3 regions of the Enterobacter sp. H2G27 genome follow, and region 1 is predicted to be linked to each of the others. Evidence: predicted binding sites of a transcription regulator. Region 1 holds the regulator's gene; each other region holds the start of a gene.
What was found. The regulator PurR, encoded in region 1, represses purine synthesis genes. The targets are predictions, from matches to a motif close to CANGCAAACGTTTGCNTG.
Positions count from the first base shown of each region.

Region 1 (6,699 bases):
AAAATGGCGGTAACGTCACGCGCGAAGCGGGCCCGGTAAAAGGCGGCACCACCGTGATTGCGTTTGTGGAAGATCCGGACGGTTACAAAATCGAGCTGATTGAAGCCAAAGACGCCGGTCGCGGTCTGGGCAACTGATCCCTCAGGGCGCAACGTGCGCCCGTAGTTTTACTGCATCACCCCGCAAAATTTGCCATAATGCGCTCTGCTTTTTCCCCATGTAAGAGACCCTGATGTCCGATAACGCTCAATTTAGCGGTCTGTGCGACCGTTTTCGTGGTTTTTATCCCGTTGTCATTGATGTAGAAACAGCCGGATTTAACGCTAAAACCGATGCGCTGCTCGAAATTGCCGCCATCACGCTGAAGATGGATGAACAGGGCTGGCTTACACCGGACACCACGCTGCATTTCCACGTTGAACCTTTCGAAGGGGCAAACTTACAGCCGGAAGCGCTGGCGTTTAACGGTATCGATCCGCATAACCCGCTGCGCGGTGCCGTCAGTGAATATGATGCGCTGCACGCCATTTTTAAAATGGTGCGTAAAGGCATGAAAGAGAGCAACTGCAGCCGCGCCATTATGGTGGCCCATAACGCCACCTTCGATCACAGCTTTACCATGGCTGCCGCGGAGCGCGCGTCGCTCAAACGCAACCCCTTCCACCCTTTTGTCACCTTCGACACCGCCGCATTGAGCGGCCTGGCGCTGGGACAAACGGTGTTATCTAAAGCCTGCATTACGGCTGGCATTCCGTTCGACGGAACGCAGGCGCACTCCGCTCTATACGATACGGAGCGCACCGCAGAGCTGTTCTGTGAGATCGTCAACCGCTGGAAGCGTCTTGGCGGCTGGCCGCTGCCGATGGGTGACAGCGAAGAATAAAAAAAAAGCGACCTTATCTGGTCGCTTTTTTATTTGCGCAGAAAATTACTCTGCGTCCCGCTCTTCCGTTTTGTACTTCGCCGCCGTCTCTTTGATCAGCTGCTGCAGTTCGCCGCGCTGATACATTTCAATCAGGATATCGCAGCCGCCAACCAGTTCGCCGTCAACCCACAGCTGTGGGAAAGTCGGCCAGTTAGCGTACTTAGGCAGCTCAGCGCGGATGTCCGGATTCTGCAGGATATCAACGTAAGCAAAACGCTCACCACAGGCTGACAGCGCCTGAACCGCTTGTGCGGAGAAGCCGCAGCTTGGCAGCTTCGGAGAACCTTTCATATACAGCAGAATCGGGTTTTCAGCGATCTGGCGCTGGATTTTTTCAATAGTGGTGCTCATGTCTTGCTTCCTTTAACTTCTGTTACGGCATTCGTCTGACATTGTAGCGGTTCAGACTGGCATCGGAAAATAACATTTTTGTCACGTTTATACATTCTACCCCGAGTCACGAAAAGTTGCATTGCAAATGGTGTTTACCCCTGCCGCATTCAGGGTTTTGCTTAGGGAGCGGGCAAATGTGCGACAGAACGATGAATTTTTTTGCACTTGCTAACGAAACACGATTGTAGATTGAAAAATGCTATTAACTTTCTGGCTTTTTATAGATTAGAATCGACGGGCTTTGTAAATCACACGCGGGTATTATTGATGACCTGCATTTATCAGGGGACTGCCCAGTGGCGCGGATAAATAAAATCTCGATCACGCTCTGTGCTTTACTGTTTACTTCACTCACTTTCACGCCAGTGGCAAACGCCTCTCAGCAGGCGCGGCATTCTGCTGTACAAAAAAACCATCTGGTGAAAGCCACAGAACGTAAGAAAAAAACCACCGCTAAGAACGACAAGAAAAAAACACCGGCTCAGACGAAACAGACCGCTTCCAGCAAAACGAAAACAAAACCTTCCCGCACTGCCCACTCTGCCAAAAGTAAAGCTTCGCAAACCGCCGCTAACCTCGTTACTGAAAAATGCATCACGCGTAAAGGCCATAAGGCGAAATGCACGAAGGTCACCAAAATTGCGGAAGTGCATAAAGTGCGCGTACAGAAAGCGCAAAAAACCGCAATGAATAAACTGATGGGGCAGATTGGTAAACCTTATCACTGGGGTGGGACTTCGCCGCGTACCGGTTTTGACTGCAGCGGCCTCGTCTATTACGCCTATAAAGATCTGGTCAAGTTCCGCATTCCGCGCACCGCCAACGAAATGTACCACCTGCGCGATGCCTCACCGGTTGACCGCGGTGAGCTGGAAAATGGCGATCTGGTGTTCTTCCGCACCCAGGGCCGCGGGACGGCTGACCACGTTGGCGTCTATGTCGGCAACGGAAAATTCATCCAGTCTCCACGTAGCGGTCAGGATATTCAGATCACCTCTCTCAGTGAAGACTACTGGGTACGCCACTACGTCGGCGCACGCCGCGTGATGACGCCGAAAACCATTCGCTAACCCCTGCCCTGCCACACCCTTGGCAGGGTAAGTTCCTCTTTTGCATACCCTTTCAATTTGCTATCCTGTCCTTGTTGTCTGTGTGGTTATTGGCAACGCAAAATACAATAAGGAGAGAAGCAATGTCGTTCGAATTACCTGCACTACCGTATGCAAAAGACGCCCTGGCACCGCACATTTCTGCGGAAACCCTGGAATATCACTACGGCAAACATCACCAGACTTACGTCACCAACCTGAACAACCTGATCAAGGGCACCGATTTTGAAGGCAAAACGCTGGAAGAGATCGTCCGCAGCTCAGAAGGTGGCGTATTCAACAACGCCGCTCAGGTGTGGAACCATACCTTCTACTGGCACTGCCTGGCGCCGAATGCCGGCGGTGAACCTGCCGGTGAACTGGCTACCGCCATCAACGCCGCCTTTGGCAGCTTCGCGGACTTCAAGGCGAAATTCACCGATGCCGCCATCAAGAACTTCGGTTCAGGCTGGACGTGGCTGGTTAAAGAGGCGGATGGCAAACTGGCTATCGTATCCACCTCTAACGCGGGCACCCCGCTGACCACCAGCGCGAAGCCGCTGATGACCGTGGACGTATGGGAACACGCTTACTACATCGATTACCGTAACGCGCGCCCGAACTACCTGGAACACTTCTGGGCACTGGTTAACTGGGACTTTGTGGCGAAGAACTTCGCCGCGTAAAAGACACGCAGAAGGGTTCGCCCTTCTGCGTTTTTGGTTTATTCCGCAGCGCAGGCTGCTTCTGGCTGTTTACGACCCGACATCATCACCAACAGCAGGCCGAGCGCGGCAATGATTGCCCCCATCACCGGCACAAAGCTGTATCCCAGACCACCTGAAATAACGGCCCCACCGGCCGCCGCACCGAGCGCATTGCCCAGGTTAAAGGCACCGATATTGACCGAGGATGAGAGGCCCGGCGCTTCATGCGCAACACGCATCACGCGCATCTGCAGCGGTGGCACCACGGCGAACGTTGCTGCACCCCAGACGACCATCGCCATCGCGGCGCCAAACTCGTTACGCGCCAGCCACGGAATGGCGATCATGATGACAATCAGCAGGGTTAAGAAGCCCTTCAGCGTCCCGCTCACGGAACGGTCGGCAAATTTCCCGCCGAGATAGTTACCAATCGAGAAGCCCACGCCAATCAGCACCAGCATCGCGGTCACAAAGAGAGGCGTTGCGTGGGTGATATCGTGCAGTACCGGTGAAATATAGGTATAGAGGGTAAACATCGCCCCTGCCCCGAGAACGGTGGTAAGCAGTGCGGAAAGCACCTGCGGGCGCACCAGCACCGACAGCTCCTTACGCACTTCCGGACGTTCTCCGGCGCTGCCTTTCGGCAGGGAGAAGAACAATGCCACCATCGCGACCACGCCCAGCCCGGCCGTCGCCAGGAAAGACATACGCCAGCCGATCGCTTCTCCCAGCCAGGTTGCAGCAGGAACACCGCCGATGTTAGCGATGGTCAGACCCATAAACATGGTGGCCACGGCGCTCGCCTGCTTGTGTTTTGGCACCACGCTGGCAGCAACGACCGATCCCAGCCCAAAGAACGCGCCGTGGTTAAGGCTGGTCAGAATACGCGACAGCATCAGCGTGGTGTAGTCCGGCGAAATGGCCGATAGCACGTTGCCGAGGGTGAAAATCGCCATCAGGAAAATCAGCGCATTGCGGCGCGCGCGGTGCGAAAGGAGAAGCGTCATCAGCGGCGCCCCCACCATCACGCCGATAGCGTAGGCGCTGATCAACATGCCTGCCGCGGGGATCGAGACGTCCACGCCGCGGGCGATGACGGGCAGTAACCCCATCGGGGAGAATTCAGTGGTGCCAATCCCAAAAGCGCCAATCGCCAGGGCCAGCAGGGGAAAATTGATTTTCATGCGTCAACTCCGGATGCCGTGTCACGTGGTGACACAGAACAAAGAAGCGGAAAGCATGACATCAATCACAAAAAATGAGAAGTTAACAAAATGGCAAAAGATTTTTGCCAGAGAAGTAACAATCCGGGGAGTCGGGAGGGAGAAGGCTCTCCCTCCGCGTAAATCAGTGCAGCGCAGCCGTCAGACCGGCCACAACAATCAGAGCCAGCACAACAACGGTGGTGAACAGCGAAAACTTAAGATCGGAACTCATCAATTTTTCTCCTTTTAATCCCCACACGAAAAGTGAGCTTGCTCATTTTTGCACAGATTACGTCAAAAATCTTCCTGGATTTATACTGATAACCACTTTACCTCTTCCCCTTTTCATCAAGATAGGACAAAATTCCACGCTAAATTTATTAGCGTACCGGCCATTGACCCCCTCCTGACGTCCCGTGTCGTTTTCCCGGCGTGCCGCAATTCAACATTGCGAGATAAGGGTGAGAGAAGGCAAACGTTTACCTTCAAGTTTTTCAGGAGCTTAGGATATGGTCTGGAGTGACATTTAATGGCAACAATTAAAGACGTAGCAAAACGCGCAAACGTTTCCACCACAACCGTATCACATGTAATTAACAAAACCCGCTTTGTGGCGGAAGAGACGCGCAACGCCGTCTGGGCAGCGATCAAAGAGCTGCACTATTCGCCAAGTGCGGTTGCGCGTAGCCTCAAGGTTAATCACACCAAATCCATTGGATTGCTGGCAACCAGCAGTGAAGCGGCCTATTTTGCCGAGATCATTGAAGCGGTCGAAAAGAACTGCTTCCAGAAAGGCTATACCCTGATTCTGGGCAACGCGTGGAACAGCATTGAAAAACAGCGTGCCTACCTGTCGATGATGGCGCAAAAGCGCGTTGATGGCCTGCTGGTAATGTGCTCCGAGTATCCGGAGTCAGTGCTGTCGATGCTGGAAGAGTATCGCCATATTCCGATGGTGGTGATGGACTGGGGCGAAGCGCGCGCAGACTTCACCGATTCCGTTATCGATAACGCTTTTGAAGGCGGCTATATGGCCGGTCGTTATTTGATCGAACGCGGTCACCGCGAGATTGGCGTGATCCCGGGTCCGCTGGAGCGCAACACCGGGGCGGGCCGTCTTGCCGGTTTTATGAAAGCGATGGAAGAAGCGCTGATCAACGTGCCGGAAAACTGGATCGTGCAGGGCGACTTTGAGCCGGAATCAGGCTACCGCGCGATGCAGCAGATCGTTTCCCAGCCGCACCGTCCGACCGCCGTTTTCTGCGGGGGTGACATCATGGCCATGGGCGCGCTCTGCGCCGCCGATGAGCTGGGTCTGCGCGTACCGCAGGATATTTCCGTGATCGGGTATGACAACGTGCGTAACGCGCGCTTCTTCACCCCAGCGCTGACCACCATTCACCAGCCGAAAGATTCGCTGGGCGAAACGGCCTTCAATATGCTGCTCGACAGGATCGTCAACAAGCGCGAAGAGTCGCAGTCCATTGAAGTTCACCCGCGCCTGATTGAACGCCGTTCCGTTGCGGACGGTCCGTTCCGCGACTACCGTCGTTAATCCCTTTACGGGGCCAGCTACGCTGGCTCCCGTAACCATTCCCGGTTCAGCGTTTCGCTGTCCCCCAGATAATCCAGCAGCCAGGCCATGGCGGGCGAGACATCATTTTGTTGCCAGGTCAGGCAGCAGGCCGCGTCCGGGAACGGATTTTCCAGCGTCAGTTCAACCCATTCGCCGGTATCGATGCGCGGACGCGCAAAATGAACGGGCACCATCGCGACGCACAGTCCGGCACTGAGGCACGTCGCCGACGATTCCCAGTCCGGAGCCACCACCCGCCGCTGGTTGTCCAGAAGCCAGGTGATACGCTTGGGCAATGAACGGGACGTATCCTCCAGCACCAGCGAGGGCCAGTTGCGCAGCGTATCGTCGCTAAGCGGCCCGTCCATCGCTGCCAGAGGATGATCGCTGGCCACCACGCATTTCCAGCTCAGCATCCCCATGTCGCGAAAGGCGTAACGTCCCCCGACCGGGATCGCCTGCGTCGCGCCAATCGCCATCTCCGCCCTGCCGTCCGCCAGCGCATCCCACACCCCGTTGAACACCTCCTGCGAGACCCGCAGCTCAACGTCAGAGAAATGACGATAGAAATCGACAATCATCTGTCGGGTGCGTTCCGGCTTCACGATGTTATCCACCGCGATGGAAAGATGTCCCCGCCAGCCGTTGGCGATCTGCTGGCACTGTTCGCGGGTGATCTGCATTTTTTTGATAACAGAACGCCCTTCCTTCAAAAACCACGCCCCGGCGGGCGTCAATTCCACGTCACGATGCCGCCGCTCAAACAGCGGAACCGCCAGCCACTCCTCCAGTTGACGCACCGTGT
Region 1 covers NZ_JBSVSI010000001.1:1,633,276-1,639,974, reverse strand. Annotated here, with positions in the region: gene gloA (lactoylglutathione lyase) at 1-137, shown strand, start outside; gene rnt (ribonuclease T) at 233-883, shown strand; gene grxD (monothiol glutaredoxin 4) at 929-1,276, opposite strand; gene ACW9E7_RS07790 (C40 family peptidase) at 1,615-2,388, shown strand; gene sodB (superoxide dismutase [Fe]) at 2,511-3,092, shown strand; gene ACW9E7_RS07780 (MFS transporter) at 3,131-4,297, opposite strand; gene cydH (cytochrome bd-I oxidase subunit CydH) at 4,461-4,550, opposite strand; gene purR (HTH-type transcriptional repressor PurR) at 4,848-5,873, shown strand; gene punR (DNA-binding transcriptional activator PunR) at 5,891-6,699, opposite strand, start outside.

Region 2 (6,699 bases), 790 kb from region 1:
ACGTCACCGTTGTCCGCAACGTACGCGTGGCCGCGTGCGATCAGCTTTTCGGTGATCTCAATAATTTCGTGAATGTGGTGGGTCGCGCGCGGCTCGCTGTCCGGGCGCTGAATATTCAGGGCGTCAAAATCTTTATGCATCTCGACGATCATGCGATCGACCAGCGCAACGAAGCTTTCGCCGTTTTCATTTGCGCGCTTGATGATTTTGTCGTCGATGTCGGTGATGTTACGCACGTATTTAAGGGTATAGCCCAGAAAACGCAGGTAGCGTGACACCACGTCAAAAGCGACAAAGGTACGGCCATGGCCAATGTGACAGAGATCGTAAACCGTAATACCACACACGTACATGCCGACTTCCCCGGCATGGATAGGTTTAAATTCCTCTTTCTGGCGCGTCATTGTATTAAAGATTTTTAACATCGAAGATTCCATGTAAACACGTGTGTGGTTGAAAACCGGCTATTCTACCCGTAATTCAAACCCGAAGCAGCACACAATGCAAGGTGATCGCATCCTGTGGTTATGCTATAACAAGCCCCTATAGATGACCCGAACGCGGGTCGACGTACCACAATAACGGAACAGGATGCAAAAATGGTTACTTTCCACACTAATCATGGCGATATCGTAATCAAAACCTTTGATGACAAAGCGCCTGAAACAGTTAAAAACTTCCTGGACTACTGCCGCGAAGGTTTCTACAACAACACCATTTTCCACCGCGTGATCAACGGTTTTATGATCCAGGGCGGCGGTTTCGAACCTGGCATGAACCAGAAAGCCACCAAAGAAGCGATCAAAAACGAAGCGAACAACGGCCTGAAAAACACCCGCGGCACGCTGGCGATGGCGCGTACTCAGGCACCTCACTCTGCTACCGCGCAGTTCTTCATTAACGTGGCTGACAACGACTTCCTGAACTTCTCCGGCGAAAGCCTGCAGGGTTGGGGCTACTGCGTATTCGCAGAAGTGGTTGAAGGTATGGACGTGGTTGACAAGATCAAAGCCGTCGCTACTGGCCGCAGCGGTATGCACCAGGACGTTCCGAAAGAAGACGTTGTGATTACAAGCGTGACCGTCAGCGAGTAATTGGTGGCGACACTCTTTATTGCAGATCTGCATCTGCAAACAGAAGAACCGGCGATTACCGCCGGTTTTCTGCGTTTTTTACGCGGTGAAGCGAAAAGCGCCGATGCGCTGTACATCCTGGGCGACCTGTTTGAAGCCTGGATTGGCGACGACGACCCTAACCCGCTGCACCGTGAAATGGCCGCCGCCATTCACGCGCTGGTAGATTCCGGCGTCCCCTGCTACTTCATTCACGGCAACCGTGATTTTCTGATCGGCAAGCGCTACGCCCGCGAAAGCGGCATGACGCTGCTGCCGGAAGAACAGGTGCTCGATCTCTATGGCCGCAGGGTCCTGATCATGCACGGCGACACGCTCTGCACCGACGATACCGGCTACCTGGCGTTTCGCGCCAAAGTCCACACCCCGTGGATCCAGAAGGTGTTCCTTGCCCTGCCGCTGTTTATCCGCAACCGTATCGCCGCCAGAATGCGTGCGGGCAGTAAAGCCGCCAACAGCAGCAAATCCATGACCATCATGGACGTGAATCCGCAGGCCGTGGTAAGCGTGATGGAAAAGCATGGCGTTCAGTGGTTGATCCACGGTCATACCCATCGTCCAGACGTCCATTCCCTTATCGCCAACGGCGAACCGGCCCATCGCGTGGTGTTGGGTGCCTGGCACACCGAAGGCTCCATGGTCAAAGTCACGCCAGAGGGCGTCGAGCTGATCGCTTTCCCGTTTTAACCCCTCAAAAATCATTCTATTTTTTTGAACAATATCGGCAAATTGTTTCGATTTTAATCAGTCCGTGGTCGGTCTACTATTTATCACATCAGGGAAAACGCCCTATCCCAAACAAAACACTTAAGGAATACGACCATGAAATCCATCAAAACTTTCGTTGCAGTTGCTGCTCTTTCTCTGGCTTCTTTCGGTTCTTTCGCTCAAAGCGTGAGCGCAACTGCCTCTACCCTTGACCGCGCAGAAGCGAAAATCGCTGCACAGGCTGCTGAGCAGGGTGCGTCTTACAAAATCACCAGCGCGAAGGTCGACAACCGCGTCTATATGACCGCAGAACTGACGAAATAATGATTGCCCATCGACGAAAACAGACCGCCAGAATGCGGTCTGTTTTGTTATGAATTGACGGCAACAACGGCTCAAGATTTAACCGCGCAACCGTTTTCCTTGCCCGTATAACATGCTATTCTCTGTGCCCTCGAAAGCAGTGTGTTTCGCACCACAGGAGTTTTAAGACGCATGTCTTCCCGCAATAATCCGGCGCGTGTCGCCATCGTGATGGGGTCCAAAAGCGACTGGGCTACCATGCAGTTCGCCGCCGAAATCTTTGAAATCCTGAATGTTCCGCACCACGTTGAAGTGGTCTCCGCGCACCGTACGCCTGACAAACTGTTCAGCTTCGCAGAAAGCGCCGAAGAGAATGGTTATGAGGTGATCATTGCCGGCGCGGGCGGCGCAGCACATCTGCCGGGCATGATTGCCGCCAAAACCCTGGTACCGGTTCTGGGCGTCCCGGTACAAAGCGCCGCGTTAAGCGGTGTGGATAGCCTCTACTCCATCGTCCAGATGCCGCGCGGTATTCCTGTCGGCACGCTGGCTATTGGCAAAGCGGGTGCCGCCAATGCCGCCCTGCTGGCTGCGCAGATCCTGGCGACACACGATAAAGCGTTGCATCAGCGTCTGGCGGAGTGGCGTAAAGCCCAGACCGACGAAGTGCTGGACAATCCAGACCCGCGGGGTGCGGCATGAAGCAGGTTTGCGTCCTCGGTAATGGCCAGTTAGGCCGCATGCTGCGTCAGGCCGGTGAACCTCTGGGGATTGCCGTCTGGCCCGTCGGGCTGGACGCCGAGCCGGAAGCCGTCCCATTCCACCAGAGCGTGATCACCGCCGAGATCGAACGCTGGCCGGAGACCGCTCTGACCCGCGAGCTGGCGCGTCACAACGCTTTTGTTAACCGCGACGTGTTCCCAATCATTGCCGACCGTCTGACGCAAAAGCAGCTGTTCGACAAGCTCGGTTTGCCGACCGCACCGTGGCAGCTCCTGTCCGATAAAAGCGAGTGGAACGACGTCTTCGCCATGCTGGGCGAGCAGGCGATCGTGAAGCGCCGCGTGGGCGGCTACGACGGCCGCGGCCAGTGGCGCCTTCGCGCAAACGACACCGCCGAGCTGCCGGACGACTGCTACGGCGAATGCATTGTTGAGCAGGGCATTAACTTCAGCGGTGAAGTCTCGCTGGTTGGCGCGCGCGGGCATGACGGCCGCACGGTGTTTTATCCGCTGACGCATAACCTGCATCAGGACGGCATTCTGCGCACCAGCGTCGCCTTCCCGCACGCCAATGCTGACCAGCAGGCGCAGGCGGAAGAGATGCTCTCTGCCATCATGCACGAGCTGGGCTACGTGGGCGTCATGGCGATGGAGTGTTTTGTGACGCCGTCTGGTCTGCTAATCAACGAGCTGGCACCGCGCGTGCACAACAGCGGCCACTGGACGCAAAATGGCGCGTCCATCAGCCAGTTCGAACTGCACCTGCGCGCCATCACCAACCTGCCGCTGCCGCAGCCGGTGGTCAATAGCCCGTCGGTGATGATCAACCTGATCGGCACCGATCTGAACTACGACTGGCTGAAGCTGCCGCTCGTGCATCTGCACTGGTATGACAAAGAGGTTCGCGCGGGTCGTAAGGTCGGTCACCTGAACCTGAACGACAGCGACACGGGCCGCCTGAGCGCCACCCTGGAAGCCATGATCCCTCTCCTGCCGCCGGAATACGCGAGCGGTATTGTCTGGGCACAGTCAAAGCTCAAGTAAGACATCTGCGCCGGGGAGTTGACCTTCCCCTTCCCCGGCGTAAAATCCCCGCCCATTGCTGCTGAGTTTTCTTCTGGAATAACCATGAACGATGGAACGGACTATCGCGCGATCCTCGCGTCTGATACCCCTTTAATCGACGTTCGCGCGCCGATCGAATTTGCCCAGGGTGCGATGCCCGCCGCCATTAATCTGCCGTTGATGAATGACGACGAGCGCGCCGCCGTCGGCACCTGCTATAAACGCCAGGGCCCCGAGGCCGCGCTGGCGCTCGGCCATCGCCTGGTGAACGGCAACACGCGTGAAGCACGCATCAACGCCTGGCGGGAAGCCAGTCTTGCCCATCCTGAGGGTTTTCTCTGCTGCGCGCGCGGCGGCCAGCGCTCGCATATCTCGCAGGCCTGGCTGAAAGAGGCGGGTATCGACTACCCGCTGATCCGCGGCGGCTATAAGGCCCTGCGCCAGACGGCGATTCAGGTGACCATTGAGCAGTCGCAAAAGCCGATGGTGCTTATTGGCGGCTGTACCGGGAACGGTAAAACCCTGCTGGTGAAGCAGCACGCGCAGGGTATCGATCTGGAAGGGCTGGCGCACCATCGCGGTTCGTCGTTTGGCCGCACGCTCACGCCGCAGCTTTCCCAGGCCAGCTTTGAAAACCACCTTGCGGCTGAGCTCCTGAAAAAAGACGCCGCACGCTGGGTGCTGGAAGACGAAGGCCGGATGATTGGCTCCAACCACCTGCCGGAGTGCCTGCGCGACCGCATGGTTGAAGCCCCTATCGTGGTGGTCGAGGATCCGTTTGAGATCCGTCTTGAACGGCTGCGCGAAGAGTATTTCGACCATATGTGGGCGGATTTTTCTGCGGCCTACGGTGAAGAAGCGGGATGGAAAGAATACAGCGAGTACCTGCATCACGGCCTGTTCGCCATTCGCCGCCGTCTGGGGCTGCAGCGGTATGCGGAATTCACCGCGCTGCTAGATTCCGCGCTGTTGGAACAGCAACGATCTGGCCGCACGGACGCGCACTTCAGCTGGCTTGCGCCGCTGCTGAACGACTATTACGACCCGATGTACGGCTATCAGCTGGAGAAAAAGGTGGAGAAGATTGTCTATCGCGGGACGTACGGCGAGGTCGCTGACTGGCTTAATCGCTGAAAAAAGCCGGGTGGTGGCTACGCCTCACCCGGCCTACACGTGCATTTGTAGCCCCGGTAAGCGCAGCGCCACCGGGGAACAGACGGCTTAGAAGTCGTAACGCAGACGCACCAGGTTCATGTCGCCCAGGTTGTCGGTGCTGGAAGTGAACACGTGTTCGTAATCCACGCGGAAACCGTAATCCAGCTGGAAGCTGATACCCACGCCGTTGTCGATGCGCTGGTAGTTACGGCCGTTCACGTACTCAATGCGATCACCCATGAAGTAAGGCTGGATGGATTTAACCGCGTACTGACCGACTGGGAATTTATAACCGGCGAAGTACTCAATACCCCACGCGTCGCCCGCAAAGTAATCGTTAACAGACACTTTTTTGGTGGTCAGGAAGTTCTGATACCAGCCGCCGCCTGCGGAGAAGGTCCAGTTGTCCGGGGTCCAGCTCAGCGCGGTACCGAGAATGTTCTGGTCGTAGGTTTTGCTGTCGCCGTTGTCCGGGTTACGCATGTCGGCGCGGGTGTAGTTCCACGCGGCGCCCCAGGTCAGGTCGGTAGTCAGGTGGTAATCCAGGCCCAGCGAGCCGCCGCCTTTACGCTTGTAGCGCAGGCCGTTGCCCGGCAGGTATTCACTGTCTTCAAACAGGTAGGATGCATAAATGTCAGCATCGCCCACGGTTTTCTTATATTTCAGCATTTTACGTGAACGGTAAGAACCGTCGTAATCGCCTTTGATCCCGTTACCCGGCGCCTGACCAATCATGTCGTAGTCCCAGATATCGGTTTTCGCGCCCACCACATCATAGTAAACGCTGTTCTGTTGACCGAAGGTCAGCGTACCCCAGGTGTCGCTCTTGAGACCGGTGTAGAGCATACGACGCGTCGTGTCGTGATCGCTCTCGCTGTAGTGGTTATCCCAGTTGAACATTGCAGGGAAGTTCACGCCCAGCTCGTAGTAGCTTACCCAGCTGATATCATCAAACAGGTAGTAATCTGCAGCGAAACGGAAGCGGGTACCGCCGTCAAAACCGTTACGCTTGTAGCTGTTTTTACCGTCGTCGCCGGTCATGTTCTGGAACTGAGGACGAATGCTGCCGCCAACGGTGAAGTTCAGGCGGCTCAGCGGGTTACCCGCCTGAGGATCCTGCTTAAGAACCGTGATTTCCGCCTGAGAAGCGAAAGTAGTCAATGCCACTGCCGCGCCGATCGTTGCCGCCAGCGCTGATTTTTTTATAGTCATTATTTTTCCTTAATAGACACGCTGCTAAATATTTAGCGGGTGAATATTAACTGGAAATAATCGGGCTGTGTGGTTGGGTTTTTAATGTTTTGTGCTACTAAATGAGTGGGTATTATCACTTTGTGCTATTTAAACACTACGCACCGGCATAAAAATCCGGTGCGTAATTATCACCGTACTAAATCAACTCGCAAATTGACGGAACAGGGCTTTGCCCTTTAACAGCCGCGTGCCGAGCCAGCCTCCGCAGAGAGAAAGCAGCGCAGCGCCGCACAGAGGCAGGATCAACCAAAGACGCCAGTCAGGCTCCCACGGGAAGTCGAAGACCTTTGTCTGCAGCACCGCCAGCGCCGTCTCTGCGCCAATGGCGGCCACCAGACCGGCCACCAGCCCCAGCAGCG
Region 2 covers NZ_JBSVSI010000001.1:843,285-849,983, reverse strand. Annotated here, with positions in the region: gene cysS (cysteine--tRNA ligase) at 1-425, opposite strand, end outside; gene ppiB (peptidylprolyl isomerase B) at 600-1,094, shown strand; gene lpxH (UDP-2,3-diacylglucosamine diphosphatase) at 1,098-1,820, shown strand; gene ACW9E7_RS03945 (YdgH/BhsA/McbA-like domain containing protein) at 1,956-2,165, shown strand; gene purE (5-(carboxyamino)imidazole ribonucleotide mutase) at 2,337-2,846, shown strand; gene purK (5-(carboxyamino)imidazole ribonucleotide synthase) at 2,843-3,910, shown strand; gene mnmH (tRNA 2-selenouridine(34) synthase MnmH) at 3,995-5,065, shown strand; gene ACW9E7_RS03925 (porin) at 5,153-6,298, opposite strand; gene ybbP (putative ABC transporter permease subunit YbbP) at 6,482-6,699, opposite strand, start outside.
Region 2: a site for PurR is predicted at 2,249-2,266, ahead of purE (5-(carboxyamino)imidazole ribonucleotide mutase). Genes of this name have one in related genera too.

Region 3 (6,699 bases), 2.3 Mb from region 1:
GGTGCCGTGGGTCGCCAAAGTGGGCGTGTTCCTCGCGGGGGCAGGCTTTTCCCTGGTCTTCCCGGCGCTGGGCGTGGTGGCGGTAAAAGCCGTGCCGCAGCAGAATCAGGGGGCGGCGCTGGCGACCTATACGGTATTCATGGATATGTCTTTAGGCATTACCGGCCCGCTGGCGGGGCTGGTGATGGCCTGGGCAGGCGTGCCGGTGATCTATCTTGCCGCGGCGGGTCTGGTGGTTATTGCGCTGCTGCTGACGTGGCGGCTAAAAAAATGGCCCCCGGTGCAGGCACCGGAGGCCACGTCATCGTCGTGAAGCGTTACTGGATCACGATGGTGTTAATGATGTTTTCAGCGGCCGTCTGCGCTTTCTGCTGATCTTCCGCTGGCAGGGTGATCTGCAGGGTCAGCAGTTTGTTATCGACCTTGCCCAGCACAACAGAGGAGTAAGCGGTCTGGCCTTTTGCGGAGATGATGCTATCGAGCTGCTGCAGCTTATGGCCTTTCAGCTCGATGGATTTATTGGTCACGACCTGCAGCTGCGGGTCACGTCCGCGCTGCTGATCTTCAAGACGTTTGGACAGGACGGCCAGGTCTTCGCTGGTGTCGTCGCCCACAATCACAATGACCGCTTTCTGCCCGGTTGCGTCGGAGTAAACGTGCATGTTGTTCGCCTGGGTGCCCAGCTTGCCGCTCTGGTCAGTCATATCGGCTGGCAGAGAGAAACTGAGTTTGCCATCCATCAGATTCACCGGCTGGCCGGTCGCATTGCTTTCTGCGGATGCGCCCTGAGCAGGCGTTTTCGTGTCGCTGTTATCACAGGCTGCAAGACCCACAACCAGCAGGCCAATCCCGACATATTTAACCAGATTGCGCATTGACTTCTTCCTTTCGATAAACGGCCATAACGGCTCATTCGCTCATCTTATCACAACTGATAAAGCGAACCCTTAACCAGCCTGCAATGCTGTGATTTCAGATTTATCTGCCAGCCTTTTCAGCAGCATATTGAGCAGCACGCCGTACATCGGCAGGAAGAAAACAATGCTGATGAGAACCTTAAAGCAGTAGTCCACCAGCGCGATTTCCATCCAGTGCTCGGCCATGAACGCATCCGGGCTGCGCCAGAAGGCGATGAAGAAGAAGGCCAGCGTATCGCTCACGTTACCGAACAGCGTGGAGGCGGTTGGCGCCATCCACCAGCGATGATTCTGACGCAGGCGGTTAAACACATGCACGTCGAGGATCTGCCCCAGCGCGTAGGCCATAAAGCTTGCCGCGGCGATACGGGCAACGAACAGGTTGAAGTGGGTTAACGCCTCAAAGCCCTGCCAGCTTCCCATATAAAACAGAGACGAAATCACGTACGAGATGAACAGCGCCGGGAGCATGACCGAAAAAATAATACGGCGAGCCAGCGGTGCGCCAAAAATACGCACGGTCAAATCCGTCGCGAGGAAAATAAACGGGAAACTAAACGCGCCCCAGGTGGTATGGAAACCAAAGATGGAGATCGGGAGCTGCACCAGATAGTTGCTGGAGGTGATCACCAGCAAATGGAAAAGCGAAAGCCAGAACAACGCTTTTACGCGCTGAGATTCAGAAAACTGCGTCATATTGTGACCTTTTTATACGTTGGGGTGAGGGAACCCAATAAAAACCGCAGCATGATACTGCTTTGTCAGGACATTGCAATGGTTAGTTTTTACGCAATCGTTAACCTGGTTTGCATTGATCGCAACCGGGCGTAAACTACAGCCGTTTTTATCAGACCGAGAAGATCATGACCGACCTGTTTTCCAGCCCAGACCACACTCTTGATGCCCAGGGCCTTCGCTGCCCGGAACCGGTAATGATGGTACGTAAAACCGTGCGCAACATGCAGACCGGTGAAACGCTGCTGATCGTTGCCGACGACCCGGCCACCACGCGCGATATTCCCGGTTTTTGTACCTTTATGGAGCATGAGCTGGTGGCACAGCAGACGGAAACGCTGCCGTACCGGTATTTGATTCGTAAGGGTTGAGTGGGCGCCTCTGCTGCCTGATGCCCTCACCCCGGCCCTCTCCCACAGGGAGAGGGAGAAAGTCATCCCTTCATCCACGCCCGAATGCCGTCCAGGAACATCTGCGTTGCCATCATTACCAGAATCAGCCCCATCAGGCGCTCCAGCGCGTTTACCCCTTTCTCACCCAGCAGGCGCAGGAACAGGGATGACTGCAGCAGGATAATAAACGTTCCGCCCCAGGCAATCAGCAGGGCAATCACCAGATGGCTCATCTGGTTCGGATACTGGTGCGACAGCAGCATCAGCGTGGCCAGAATGGTCGGCCCGGCAACGAGGGGAATCGCCAGCGGCACAATAAACGGCTCTTCACCCGCAGGCAGGCCGCTGCTGCTGCCTTCCGCGCTCGGGAAAATCATCTTAATCGCAATCAGGAAAAGAATAATCCCGCCGGAAATCGACACGGTTTCGGCGCGCAGGTTCAGGAATGCGAGGATTTTTTCACCCGCAAACAGGAAGATAAACATCACCAGCAGGGCGATGAGCAGCTCGCGGATCATGATCGCCCGGCGGCGCTTCGGTTCGGTGTGCTTCAGCACCGACATGAAGATCGGCAAGTTACCCAGTGGATCCATAATCAGGATCAATAAAACCGCCGCGGAAATGATTTCACTCATCTTTAAATTATCCCTGATACTTAGTAGTGTTATTTCGATGATTAGCGCTTTTTCTGATTGCCGGGCAATCATCGATTAATTTCGCTTGCGACTTTGGCAGCATTTTGTAATGTGAAGCATATCCCAGTTCAATACTGGCTTGCACAATCAGCACACACCCTCAGCAGGAAAAAAATGCTATGAAAAACGTTGGTTTTATCGGCTGGCGCGGTATGGTCGGCTCTGTACTCATGCAACGCATGGTTGAAGAGCGCGATTTCGACGCTATCCGCCCGGTCTTCTTCTCCACTTCCCAGCTCGGCCAGGCTGCTCCGTCCTTTGGTGGTACCACAGGCACGTTGCAGGATGCTTACGATCTGGAAGCGCTGAAGGCACTCGACATTATTGTGACGTGCCAGGGCGGCGATTATACCAACGAAATCTATCCAAAGCTGCGTGAAAGCGGCTGGCAGGGCTACTGGATTGACGCGGCTTCTTCGCTGCGCATGAAAGATGATGCCATCATTATTCTCGACCCGGTGAACCAGGGCGTGATCACCGATGGCCTGAACAACGGCGTAAAAACTTTTGTTGGCGGCAACTGCACCGTCAGCCTGATGCTGATGTCCCTCGGTGGCCTGTTCGCTCAGGATCTGGTGGAGTGGGTCTCCGTGGCGACCTACCAGGCCGCGTCCGGCGGCGGCGCGCGCCATATGCGCGAGCTGCTGACCCAGATGGGCCAGCTGCACCAGAGCGTTGCGACCGAGCTGGCAAACCCGGCATCCGCTATTCTGGATATCGAGCGTAAGGTCACCCAGCTGACCCGCAGCGGCGAGCTGCCGGTGGATAACTTTGGCGTACCGCTGGCCGGCGGTCTGATCCCGTGGATCGACAAACAGCTTGATAACGGCCAGACCCGCGAAGAGTGGAAGGGCCAGGCAGAGACCAACAAAATCCTCGCGACCGCGAACACCATTCCGGTTGACGGTCTGTGCGTGCGTATCGGCGCGCTGCGCTGCCACAGCCAGGCCTTCACCATTAAACTAAAAAAAGATGTGTCTATTCCGACCGTGGAAGAACTGCTGGCCGCGCATAACCCATGGGCGAAAGTGGTGCCAAACGATCGTGATATCACCATGCGCGAGCTGACCCCGGCTGCCGTTACCGGCACGCTGACCACGCCGGTTGGCCGTCTGCGCAAGCTGAACATGGGGCCGGAGTATCTCTCCGCGTTCACCGTCGGTGACCAGCTCCTTTGGGGCGCCGCCGAGCCGCTGCGCCGCATGCTGCGCCAGCTGGCGTAATAATTTGTTAACTACCGGGGGTGATTTTCACCCCTTTTTTTTGCGTACTACACGGAGTAACACGCGTATGTCTTATTTTTTATCAGGAGTCATCTAGAGCGTTGGCTATGCTTTAAGGAAGAGTCATTTCTTACCTGAGGTTCGAACGGAGCAGAATGGATGCACATTTTTGTGCTGTCCCGTTCAGGTCACATTAAAAGTCGTCCCGGAGCGCTTAAAAAGGACGACATAAAAAACAGGATGAATACCATGTCCGATCGTGTGGATAGAGACGTGATTAATGCGCTTATTGCGGGTCATTTCGCTGACCCCTTTTCTGTGCTTGGGATGCATCGTACTGAGGCGGGTCTGGAAGTTCGGGCGCTATTACCGGATGCCACAGAAGTCTGGGTGATTGAACCCAAAACTGGCCGCAAGGTTGGTAATCTTGAATGCCTCGATTCGCGTGGCTTCTTCTCGGGCGTAATGCCCCGTCGTAAAAACCCTTTTCGCTATCAGCTCGCCGTTCTCTGGCACGGTCAGCAAAACCTGATTGACGATCCTTACAGCTTTGGTCCGCTCTTAAAAGAGATGGACGCCTGGCTGCTCTCCGAAGGAACGCATCTTCGCCCTTATGAAACGCTGGGTGCCCATGCCGATACCATGGATGGCATTACCGGCACGCGGTTCGCCGTGTGGGCGCCTAACGCCCAGCGCGTCTCCGTTGTAGGCCAGTTCAACTACTGGGACGGTCGCCGACACCCGATGCGCCTGCGCCGGGAAACCGGCATCTGGGAGCTGTTTATCCCCGGGGCGCACCCCGGGCAGCTTTATAAATTCGAGATGATCGACGCCAACGGCAAGCTACGCATTAAAGCCGACCCGTATGCCTTCGAAGCGCAGATGCGCCCGGATACCGCGTCGTTGATTTGCGGCCTGCCTGAGAAGGTCGTCCAGACGGAAGAGCGTAAACAGGCCAACCGCTTTGATGCGCCGATCTCCGTCTATGAAGTTCATCTCGGCTCCTGGCGCCGCCACACCGATAACAACTTCTGGCTGAGCTACCGGGAGCTTGCCGACCAGCTGGTGCCGTACGCCAAATGGATGGGCTTTACTCACCTTGAGCTGCTCCCGGTCAATGAACACCCGTTCGACGGCAGCTGGGGCTATCAGCCCACCGGGCTGTATGCGCCAACGCGCCGCTTCGGCACGCGCGACGACTTCCGCTATTTCATTGATGCCGCGCACGCCGCCGGGCTGAACGTCATCCTCGACTGGGTGCCGGGCCATTTCCCTGCGGATGATTTCGCGCTGGCAGAATTTGACGGTACGAAGCTGTACGAGCACAGCGATCCGCGCGAAGGCTATCACCAGGACTGGAATACGCTGATCTACAACTACGGTCGCCGTGAGGTCTCAAACTACCTGGTCGGGAATGCCCTGTACTGGATCGAGCGGTTTGGCATTGATGCCCTGCGCGTCGATGCGGTGGCGTCGATGATCTACCGCGACTACAGCCGCAAAGAGGGGGAGTGGATCCCGAACGAGTTTGGCGGCCGCGAAAACCTGGAAGCCATTGAGTTCCTGCGCAATACCAACCGCATTATCGGCGAGCAGGTGGACGGTGCCGTGACCATGGCGGAAGAGTCGACCGACTTTGCGGGCGTCTCCCGTCCGCCGTCATTGGGCGGCCTGGGGTTCTGGTATAAGTGGAACCTGGGCTGGATGCACGACACGCTCGACTATATGAAGCTGGATCCGGTTCACCGTAAGTATCATCACGATAAGCTGACGTTCGGGATGCTCTACAACTACACCGAAAACTTCATGCTGCCGCTGTCGCACGATGAGGTGGTGCACGGCAAAAAATCCATTCTCGACCGCATGCCGGGCGACGCGTGGCAGAAGTTTGCCAACCTGCGCGCCTATTACGGCTGGATGTTTGCCTTCCCGGGTAAGAAACTGCTGTTCATGGGCAATGAGTTCGCTCAGGGTCGCGAGTGGAACCACGACGCCAGCCTCGACTGGCATCTGCTGGAAGGCGGCGACAACTGGCACCACGGGGTGCAGCGTCTGGTGCGCGATCTGAACCTGACCTATCGCCACCACAAAGCGCTGCACGAGCTGGACTTCGATCCGTACGGCTTTGAGTGGCTGGTGGTGGACGACCATGAGCGCTCGGTGTTTGTCTTTGTGCGTCGTGACAAGGCCGGTAACGAGATCATCGTCGCCAGCAACTTCACCCCGGTGCCGCGCGAACACTACCGCTTCGGCATTAACCAGCCGGGCAAATGGCGTGAAATTCTGAATACCGATTCGATGCACTACCACGGCAGCAACGCCGGTAACGGCGGGCTGGTACAGAGTGACGCCATAGAAAGCCACGGGCGACCCAACTCCCTGAGCCTGACGCTGCCGCCGCTTGGCACCATCTGGCTGATGCGGGAGGGCGAATGACGCAGCTTACGGCAGGTAAACCCGAACCGCTCGGGGCGCGTTTTGACGGAAAGGGTGTCAATTTCACCCTCTTTTCCGCTCACGCCGAGCGGGTTGAACTGTGCGTGTTTGACGGGGAAGGTAACGAGCACCGTTACGATTTACCCGCGCGCACGGGGGATACCTGGCACGGCTACCTGGCCGGAGGACGGCCAGGCATGCACTATGGCTTTCGCGTACATGGTCCGTGGGATCCGGCGCAGGGTCACTGGTTTAACCCGGCGAAGCTGCTGATTGACCCGTGCGCGCACCGCGTGGACGG
Region 3 covers NZ_JBSVSI010000001.1:3,968,730-3,975,428, reverse strand. Annotated here, with positions in the region: gene ACW9E7_RS18975 (MFS transporter) at 1-313, shown strand, start outside; gene ACW9E7_RS18970 (DcrB family lipoprotein) at 318-875, opposite strand; gene ACW9E7_RS18965 (7-cyano-7-deazaguanine/7-aminomethyl-7-deazaguanine transporter) at 948-1,613, opposite strand; gene tusA (sulfurtransferase TusA) at 1,781-2,023, shown strand; gene yhgN (NAAT family transporter YhgN) at 2,086-2,679, opposite strand; gene asd (aspartate-semialdehyde dehydrogenase) at 2,859-3,962, shown strand; gene glgB (1,4-alpha-glucan branching enzyme) at 4,212-6,398, shown strand; gene glgX (glycogen debranching protein GlgX) at 6,395-6,699, shown strand, end outside.
Region 3: a site for PurR is predicted at 1,704-1,721, ahead of tusA (sulfurtransferase TusA). Genes of this name have one in related genera too.